DNA from 3 places in the Shewanella sp. SACH genome. Region 1 is predicted to be linked to each of the others. Evidence: predicted binding sites of a transcription regulator. Region 1 holds the regulator's gene; each other region holds the start of a gene.
What was found. Region 1 encodes sigma-54, which starts transcription at its own class of promoters, with help from an activator protein. Its sites were predicted from a motif close to GTTGGCACGNNNNTNGNNT; they were not measured.
Positions count from the first base shown of each region.

Region 2: a site for sigma-54 is predicted at 1,623-1,641, ahead of BM607_RS07685 (YccF domain-containing protein). Genes of this name have one in related genera too.
Region 3: a site for sigma-54 is predicted at 1,642-1,660, ahead of BM607_RS12550 (flagellar assembly protein FlgT). Genes of this name have one in related genera too.

Region 1 is NZ_MPDG02000002.1:256,588-259,869, forward strand. Features, by position in the region: gene rapZ (RNase adapter RapZ) at 1-103, opposite strand, end outside; gene ptsN (PTS IIA-like nitrogen regulatory protein PtsN) at 100-543, opposite strand; gene hpf (ribosome hibernation promoting factor) at 546-833, opposite strand; gene BM607_RS08925 (RNA polymerase factor sigma-54) at 862-2,340, opposite strand; gene lptB (LPS export ABC transporter ATP-binding protein) at 2,448-3,179, opposite strand; gene lptA (lipopolysaccharide transport periplasmic protein LptA) at 3,176-3,282, opposite strand, start outside.
Region 2 is NZ_MPDG02000001.1:1,771,175-1,774,456, reverse strand. Features, by position in the region: gene BM607_RS07695 (M14 family zinc carboxypeptidase) at 1-183, shown strand, start outside; gene BM607_RS07690 (alpha/beta hydrolase) at 180-1,121, shown strand; gene BM607_RS07685 (YccF domain-containing protein) at 1,126-1,533, opposite strand; gene BM607_RS07680 (pyridoxal-phosphate dependent enzyme) at 1,818-2,822, shown strand; gene BM607_RS07675 (hypothetical protein) at 2,895-3,155, opposite strand.
Region 3 is NZ_MPDG02000002.1:1,053,784-1,057,065, reverse strand. Features, by position in the region: gene BM607_RS12565 (flagellar protein FlgN) at 1-240, shown strand, start outside; gene BM607_RS12560 (LPP20 family lipoprotein) at 383-832, opposite strand; gene BM607_RS12555 (FlgO family outer membrane protein) at 829-1,461, opposite strand; gene BM607_RS12550 (flagellar assembly protein FlgT) at 1,741-2,907, shown strand; tRNA gene BM607_RS12545 (tRNA-Arg) at 2,963-3,038, shown strand; gene BM607_RS12540 (6-hydroxymethylpterin diphosphokinase MptE-like protein) at 3,090-3,282, shown strand, end outside.

The sequences.
Region 1 (3,282 bases):
GCAAGGGAAGGTTATCGACACAATAATAGCCGAGATCTTCGAGTACCCTTAGGGCGACAGATTTGCCTGAGCCTGAGCGGCCCGACACTATGACCAGTTTCATCCAGTGATTACCTGATAGAGTTCCGTTTCATCATGCGTCTTGCGTAATTGCTTTAATATTTGCTTGTCGCTCAGCTTTTCGGCCATGCAAGACAAGGTACTTAAGTGCTGCTGACATTGGTCTGCAGGCACCAGTAGTGCAAATAAAATATCAACAGGTTGCTTATCGATAGCATCGAATGCTATCGGCTCTTCACACTTAATGAGTATGGCAATGGGCTGATCTATATCGGCTAGTCGACCATGTGGAATGGCGATGCCGTTACCTATACCTGTGCTCCCCATCTTTTCGCGCGCCACTAGGCTTTCGAATATCTCTTGAGATGAGAGGGTCGGGTACTGGGCAGCGACTAAGTCGCTGATGAGTTCCAGTACCTTTTTCTTGCTGCCCGGAGTGGCGCAGGTAGTGCACTCCGGCCGCAGTATGGTACAAAGTTCCATTATTAGTGTTTTGTTAACTTCTCTTTGTGTTTAATAACCTGACGATCAAGCTTGTCAATCAGGGCGTCTATAGCGGCATACATGTCAGCATGCTCTGAAGTAGCAAAAACTTCACCACCGATAAGATTTATTCTCGCTTCGGCAATCTGTTGCATTTTCTCGACATTGAGCACAACGTGCACATTATTGATCTGTTCGAAATGGCGTTCAAGTTTTGAAAACTTTTCTTCTACATATGCGCGTAACGATTCGGTAATTTCGACATGGTGTCCACTCAGGTTTATTTGCATAGAAACGTCCTCCGATATCCACTGTAGGTTATAAACTTTTACGCTGATTAGAAGGCGGAATGAGCATAGCCTCTCGGTACTTCGCAATGGTTCTGCGGGCTACGTTGATCCCTTGTTCTGCCAGAAGCTGTGCCATCTTACTGTCGCTTAATGGTTTTTTCTGGTTTTCCGCTGCAACCAGTTTCTTAATGAAGGCTCTGATTGCTGTGGATGAGCACTCCCCACCATCGTCAGTACCGACGTGGCTAGAGAAGAAGTATTTTAGTTCAAAAAGTCCCTTAGGGGTATGCATGTATTTCTGTGTCGTCACCCTTGAGATGGTCGACTCATGCATTTCTACCGCTTCGGCAATATCGTTAAGCACCATAGGTTTCATGGCTTCTTCACCGTATTCAAAGAAACCTTGCTGATATTGGACGATACAGTTCGCCACCTTCAACAGGGTATCATTACGGCTCTCTAAACTCTTGATAAACCATTTAGCCTCTTGCAGATGACCACGAATAAATTGGCTATCGGCTTGGCTTTTAGTGCTGCGCGCCATCGAGGCATAATGTTGGTTTACATTGATTTTTGGCATGCAGTCAGGATTCAGCTCAACCACCCAGCGGCCATTTTTCTTCGACACTGACACATCTGGGATGACGTATTCGTCATCGTTGGGCGTAATCAATAAACCTGGGCGGGGATTGAGAGTTTGGATAAGCGCGATGCCGTCTCTTAATTCATCCTCTTTTAATTTAGTCTTACGCATCAACAATCTAAAATCGCGGGCGGCGATCAGATCTAAATGATCTTTGATCAGCATGCGGGCGTTTTCTAGGTTGGGCGTGTCAGCGGCAAAATGCGACAGTTGGATCAACAGGCACTCGCTTAAATCGCGGGCGGCAACACCAATGGGATCAAAATGTTGAATGCGCTTTAGTACGGCTTCGACTTCGTCGAGCTCAACCTCAGAATTGCCCATGGCTTCGAGGATTTCGTCAGTGCTTTGGGTGAGATAGCCTTGATCGTCGATGGCATCAATAATAGCGGTGGCAATGGCTAAATCGGTTTCAGAAAACGGTGTGAGGTTTTTTTGCCATTCTAAGTGTTCATACAAGCCTTCACTGGTCTCACCTTGGAAGGGCATATCATCTTCACGACTGCCGCCGGGGCCAGAATTAGGGGAGGCGGTGAACACTTCATCCCACGTGGTGTCCATGGGCAGTTCGTCGGGCATGGATTCTTTGGTTAAGGACTCTGCCGTGTCTATGGTGGAGCTGTCTTTTTCTGGCGGCAGGGTGCTAGATTCACTGAAATCCGTATCGGATAGCGTTTGGTTTACAGGGTCTTTAGTGGCGTCGAATTGATCCTCTTCCAGCTCGAGAAGGGGATTAGAATCTAAGGCTTGCTGGATCTCTTGCTGCAGTTCTAATGACGACAGTTGCAACAGACGGATGGCCTGTTGTAATTGTGGCGTCATGGTTAACTGTTGACCCAGTTTGAGCTGGAGTGACGCTTTCATGTTACCGCTGATCCCTACGTTATTATTGTTGGATGAGGTCGCTTGTTATCATCTTGAGTGGAGTCCAATGGTGGCATAAATTGCCTGCATTGGCTCCGCTTGATTAACTATAGCCTGAATTGTTCACCTAAGTACACAGCCCTAACTTGCTGATTGTCTAAGATCTCTGCGGGTGTTCCTTCGGCAATCAAGTTTCCGTGACTCACGATATAGGCATGTTCACACACATCTAATGTCTCACGGACATTGTGGTCTGTGATCAACACGCCAAGGCCACGACTTTTGAGCTGTTCGATAATCTTTTTAATGTCGATAACTGAAATCGGATCGACACCAGCAAAGGGTTCATCGAGCAAAATGAACTTAGGATTTGCTGCTAACGCCCGCGCAATTTCGACACGGCGACGTTCACCCCCCGACAATGACATGCCTTGGCTGTCACGGATATGGGTGATGTGGAACTCTTCAAGCAGATGCTCTAGCTCTTCTTCCCTTTGCTCTTTTTTTAATTCTTTGCGCGTTTGCAGCACGGCCATGATGTTGTCATGGACGGTCAGTTTACGGAAGATACTGGCTTCCTGTGGCAAGTAACCTATGCCTTTGCGGGCGCGCAGGTGCATAGGATCTGCGGTTAAATCATCATCGTCGATAAAGATGTGGCCTTTATCGCTTTTAACCAGACCGACGACCATGTAAAAGGTGGTGGTTTTACCCGCGCCGTTCGGGCCGAGTAGGCCAACGACTTGACCGGTTTTGACCGTCAGACTGACGTCTTTAACCACTTGGCGACTCTTGTAACTCTTCGCCAGATTTTGTGCTCTTAGGGTGATTTGGGTCATTTAGAGTCCTGCTTTTTCACAGGTTTATCTGCTGGCGCGTCTGGTTTGGCATCATCTTGATAGCTTTCTGGCTGAATAATCGTGATCACGCGATCGTCGCCAC
Region 2 (3,282 bases), on a different contig from region 1:
GCAGGTTTTTTCAATCCGCAGAAAACACATCGTCATCACAGAATTTTACGCAGGCACACAGTGCTGATGCAATTTATGATGGAAGCGGCCTACGCCCAATCGTTAGAGCAGTTAACCCCTGAACGTTTGACTGAACTCACTGAGTGCGCGCGGCAGTATTGGTATCGGGAGTCACAGTCATGACAACTTGGGTGTTATTGCGGGGATTAATGCGTGATCAGCGCCACTGGAATGGCTTCGATCAGCGACTGCGACAAAAGGGGCTGCGAGTACTGACACCGGATTTGCCAGGTAATGGGACGCTATCCCATGAACTAAGCCCACTTAAGATTGCCGATTATGCCCATGCAGTGTGGCAGCAATTGGATGAGCAGGTGCAAAATGGAGAAGCCATTTACCTTCTCGGTTTGTCTATGGGCGGTATGTTAGCGCTAGAAATGGCGCGCCAGCGACCTTGGCAGATAAGGCATGTATTTGTACTAAACAGCAGTGCGGCTAATTTATCGACGTGGTATCAAAGATTTAATCCACTGAATGCATTGAAGGCGTTTTTCTTGCGGGCTCGGGGTAAAGCTTTACATCCCATCGAGTCGACGATAGTGCGTTTAACCAGTTTTCGTCATCGGCGAGACTGCGGTTTAATTGCCGAATGGAGTGAATTTCGCCGCCAATCGTCGCCAACTATCCGTAACGCCTGGCGGCAACTGTGGGCGGCTTTTCAATATCAATGTCCATTGACCGTGGAAGTGCCGATAAGTGTACTCTGTGGCGACCGTGATGCGTTGGTGAGCATGGCATCGAGCAAAGCCTTGGCACAGCACTTTCACACGGATTTGATAGTATTAGCGTATTGCGGCCATGATGCGGCCATTGATGCCCCTGCAAAACTGGCACATTATCTGTTGGCAATTGTGGCGCCGACTAAGCCGCAAACTGAGGTTCAAGAGGATGATGAACCTGCCCATGCTCAATATGCCCATACTCAATACAGTTGCAACGATTTACTGGAGGAAGAAATGGCCTTTAACGAGGCGATATTTTCAGTATGGGATGAAAAAGCGCTATCCACTCTCCACAGTAAATCATCGGCAATGAACAGCGCTAAGACGGTTAACTCATAATCGATTAGGCTTTAGCCACAACGGTTTGGCCTATCGGTGTTAGGCTGAGTAACGCCAGTTTAAGATGCTGTATTCCAAAGGGAATACCGATAATAGTCACAAAACAGGCTAAGGCATGGACCAGGTGGCCTATGGCTAACCAGATCCCAAACAGCAAGAACCAAATAATATTTCCCACCATGCCTAGGGCACCTGTGCCTAAATCGTCACGTCCGGTTAAGTGACGACGGCTGATTTGTTCTTGACCAAAGGGCCAGAAGGTCATTTCACCGATAACAAAGCAGGCGCGGCCAAAGGGTATACCAATAATGCTGATAAAACACAGGATACCTGCGAGCCACCAAGCGAGTCCCATCACAAATCCACCGAGCACAAACCAAGCGATGTTGAATATTAAGCGTAATACTGCCATTGAAAACTCCTTATGTTACTTTTTTAGCCTTTATCGTCAGCTCTAATGAATGCTGTTAGCTTTGATAAACTGAATATATACCAATGACTAAGCGAGAAACGTGCCAATTATTTGGCTATTAATAATCAATGACTTAGATCTATCCGTTTAAGCTTTATTTGTGATTTTCACTAATTCTTCGCTAAATTGCTAATTTCTTAAGAGCAGAAGAGCAAAGGTGGCGTTACACTAGCAATTCCATCCAATGGCTTAAAAGCCAGAGTATTTAATCGTTGAGTAGCCTGATGTTTGCAAATTCCCCCGTCGATATTTTTGCCTTTGCTGGTCGAGAAATATTTCTAAAACGTGATGATTTATTGCATCCAGCGTTTAGTGGCAATAAAGCGCGTAAATTCGGCTACTTTTTAGATCATGAGTTTATAGGCATCAACAAGGTGATAGGCCACGGCTCACCCTTAGCGAACTCTTTGTATTCCCTATCAACATTGGCCAAGATGAAAGGCTGGCAGTGTGACTTTTATGTTGACCATATTGCCAGTCAGATTGTTAAGCATCCCACGGGGAATTACGCTGCGGCATTGGCAAATGGCGCCAATATTATCGACTTAAGTGAGTTAATGGCGCAAAAGCAGACGTTTATTCAGTCGCAATGTGAACCTCAGGTTTTGTTAGATATTAATGCTAGATCTGAACCAGCTTTGCAAACGGGTGGTGCGCGACTGAGTTGCCAAGATTATATCGAGACTCAGGTACTCGCGAATGAACCTACGGCGCTCTTTATCCCAGAGGGCGGGCGCTGTTACTACGCTGAATACGGGGTAAATAGATTGGCGCAAGAGATAATGCAATTTGCGCAGGCGAATGATTTAGTCGATTTAACGGTATTTTTACCGTCGGGGACGGGGACGACGGCGTTATTTTTAAATCAGTACTTTATTCGTCAGCAAACGGCGATTCGTGTCGTGACTTGCGCTGTGGTGGGCGGCGATGATTATTTACGTTTGCAATTCTCTATGCTTAATCCAAATACTCTCGAGCATCCACAGATAGTGAATGTCGGCAAAAAATATCACTTTGGTAAACTCTACCCTGAATTCTATGCCATGTGGCAGCGCGTTTGTGCCTCAGGTATTCAATTTGAACTACTCTACGATCCCTTAGGTTTTATTGTGCTTGAGGATTACTTACAGCGTAGTGAATTAGGTCATGTGATGTATTTGCATCAAGGCGGATTATTGGGGAATGAGACCATGTTGCCGCGTTATCAGCGTAAGTTTGCTGGAGTATGAGACTTTTCAAAGAATAGAAATATAACCAGCGCAATAGATTAAGACCGCTTCTTTAAGACAGCAGATGGTTTCTTAAGATAGTAGATGGTTTCGCTTAAGGATTTTATAGGTACGTTGGCCTATCTTCTCGAGGTTTTTTAAATCTTTTAGGCTAGGTATTACATCGCTAAACTGCCAATAGCTGATTTCAGCATCTAACATTTCCAGCATTTTTTTCGAACAACCTAAACATTGTCCTTGGCACAGTTGTGCTTTCGCTAAATTGAGCGGAATTGTCGCTTTGATCTGGCTTATAAAGCTTTGCATGGCGATTTGGGTATTGGGTTTTGGCATAGGTGAGGTGCTGTACAGTATTCATGGGGACGAATATTAGCGGATGCTGCAGTGGAAATAGGTGATCTAAGTTGGATTTGACTCATTTGGTTCGGCAGGTATCTGTGTGAGAGAGATACAGCCTGAA
Region 3 (3,282 bases), 800 kb from region 1:
GATAAGTCTCAACTCACTCAGCAAAGTGAACTCGTGCATAAAATGGCCGTTGTCAAAGACGCATTAACTGAATGCAAAGAACTGAACGATCAAAATGCCAGTTTAATTGAGATGAATTTAGCCAGTATCAATCGCTTCGCTCAAGCTTTACAAGCCAGCAGAAACGCCTCCAGCCTTACGTACAACGATAAAGGCAAGACCTCAACTATCTCAAGTTTAGGTAATGATTTAAAGGCCTAACAGGCGCATCAATTCCCACTCTGTATTTCCAGCTTCTAAGCTCTGCTCTGATTAAAGATTAGACTTTGATACTTATGCAGAAAAAGAAAAGCCGCATAACTATTCGTATAGTACGCGGCTCAATAGAGTCATGTAGAAATGACTAGAAATACGTGACTTCTTTGACTCGCTGTGGACGACTTTGTTGTTGATACAGCGCCCATACCTGTGAAAAATCCAGCTCTAACTCAGTGACATAATGATCGCCAGCCGGATAACTCTTAACGACCCGCGCTCCACGGATCACGCCAGAAACCGACGCTTTGACATTATCATCTGTCAACATCCAATCACTAACACTGCTGTTTGCCGTTATTTTCTGCCCATAAACTTGTTCTGCTAATTCACGATAGGCCACAATTTTTGATGCTTGCATGGCCATCAACACTCTTTGTGATTGTTCTTTAGCCGGTTGAGTCGCTAAGGGCGCATATCCTATGGCCGTTAACTTAGGAAAACTCGGCGGCGGCACATCTTCCCATTGCACATATCTATCTTTAGCAGCGCAGCCAGTTAGCATTAGCGCCGCAATAACTAAAAGGTAGCGTTTCATTTTCCATCTCCTAAAACACGCACTTCATTCATGCCTGGACTCGCCTGACGATATAAGATGCCATTTTGTGACACAATTTGCTCCGAAGGCTGCATGTAGTTTGCCAACTCTTTTTGAGTCACAAAAGTTTGAGAGGCCGATACCACACGATTGTTACTTATGTTCACAATCCGAGTATTGATCGCCATACCATTGGTAACTGGGCTCATAGTCGATACGACAAGATGCTCAACGGGAAGATTTTTCGACAATTGTTGCCAATCTCGCGTCAAAATAAAATCCCCATTAGCCGTCACTCTCAAGCCATCTGCTAAATTTAAATCAACCACATTAAACTGAAAGCTATGGAGCGACGTCATTAATCCTTGCTGTAACTGCTGCGCCAACGCATTTGTGCCATTCATGTCACCCACTAATACTGGGGTTGCGACGACAATTGGCTGATCAGAGCGCAGAGCATCATTTTGCTTAACGAGCTCTGTCACAATTCGCTGTGCTAAATGGTTGATCACTGCCGTTGGCGGCAACCCATTGCCATCCACTAAACTCGGCTTGGGCGGTGTAACCGATTTAGCCACACATCCACCTAACATAATCAATGTTAAGGGAATAATTACACGCTTTAGCATTGGATTTACCTCATCTGTGGGTGTACTGGCAATTAAATCACTCACACTCTATGCGTCTCATTTTTGTGAGTAACAAAAGCCAGCAATCTTCGGACCAAAATTGCTCCAGCCCGACAATATTATGCTCATACGCTGTATATCGACTGCGCCAATGGAAACTTTATCGAAAACTCTCGTTAGTCAGGCATGAAATTTGCTTTATCGGTATATTAGGTTAAGTGTCAGGAAACTGGCTCGACTAGCAAGCTCGCCAATAGCTTAGCGATAAGGATTGTATTGATGCACATACCACGTTCAGCTTCGCTCATCATTTTGAGCCTTGCACTGCTGTCTTTGCCTTCTCGGGCCGAATGGATGGAAGCCAGTGGTGAAGCGACTATTATCAATGGTAATACGGCTCAAGCAAGGGAAGAAGCGATTAATCAAGCCGTTAGCTACGCTACATTAAGCACAGGCATTCAAATATCCAGTGAACAACAAACCTCTAACGGAAACCTTACACAGAATAACTTCGCGATAAATCGCAACGCCCAAGCCATAAGCATCCAACTCGTTAGCGAACGAATCCAGGGAAACAAAATTTATGTGTCCCTACGACTCGATCTAAATGATGATCCTACGCAGCAGTGTCCAAATGGACAATTAAAGGCCGCGATTCTAATCCCTCAAGCACAAATCAAAGATCGTACTCAGCTCAGATACGGACAGCTTTCAGGCTTTGAAGAAGTGATCTCAGAAAAATTAGGCAGTGTTATAGAAGATTACTCTTCCACAGGTTTTAGCCACACTCACGCTAAAGAGCTGCTCGATATTAAACAAGATCTAGTGGATATTCGCGGTTATAGACTCCCAAGCTGGCTCAGTGAAATTACCGACAGCCAATATATCCTCCAACCACAAATCATGGATATCTCAATGGAGCCAGTGCAGGCAACCTTCCTAGGATTCTGGGATGAAGCTCCACTTAGGCAATTCCAGTTCAAACTTAGCCTTTATCATGGGATCAGTGGCGAAGAAGTTTGGAGTAAAAGCTACAGCACATCGGCACCATGGGAATTTGAAGAACAAGCCATTATTGCCCCTAATACGGACAGATTCTGGCGATCATCCTATGGCAAAAATATTACTAAGTTAATGCAACAGGCTACCCACGATTTGGACAGTACTCTCAATTGCAGACCCTTACTCGGCCAAGTCGTGAGCCGCCAAGCGGACAGGATCATTTTAAATCTCGGCCGTAAACATGGCATTCGTGTCGGGGATAAATTCCAAGTCGTATTACAGCAAAATCTACCCGATCGACTCAATGAAATGCGCGCCGTCGCAACCAAAAGTCGAGCCACGGTAAAAATTGAACAAGTGAGTGAAGAAAGCTCAACAGCAGTACTTTTAGACCAAAATGCAGCCTACAATGTGCAGATAAACGACATAGCGCTTAAGATTTAAGCAACTAAATCATAAGCCTTTTAATCAGAGATAAAACCAGTATAATCACTGTCGTCTCTCTATAGCTCAACAGGATAGAGCAGCCGCCTCCTAAGCGGCCGATCGGGGTTCGAGTCCCTGTGGAGAGACCAGATAGTGACCTTGGTGATATCAAACTCCCAGAAATCTTCCGGAGAAACGGAATGACCGAGCTATTTGCGTCTAATCTCAATATTATCGTCAAGCGTTGGCCTATCGTAGCAGCTGCGGTCAAAAGCCAAACTATCAATGAATTAGATGCCCACCTTGTCAACGGTCGCAATCAAACTATCAGTGTCAATGGCATTCAACTCAGCAGCCGCCATGACCGCCTTGCCGAAGCCCAGCTTTTTATCA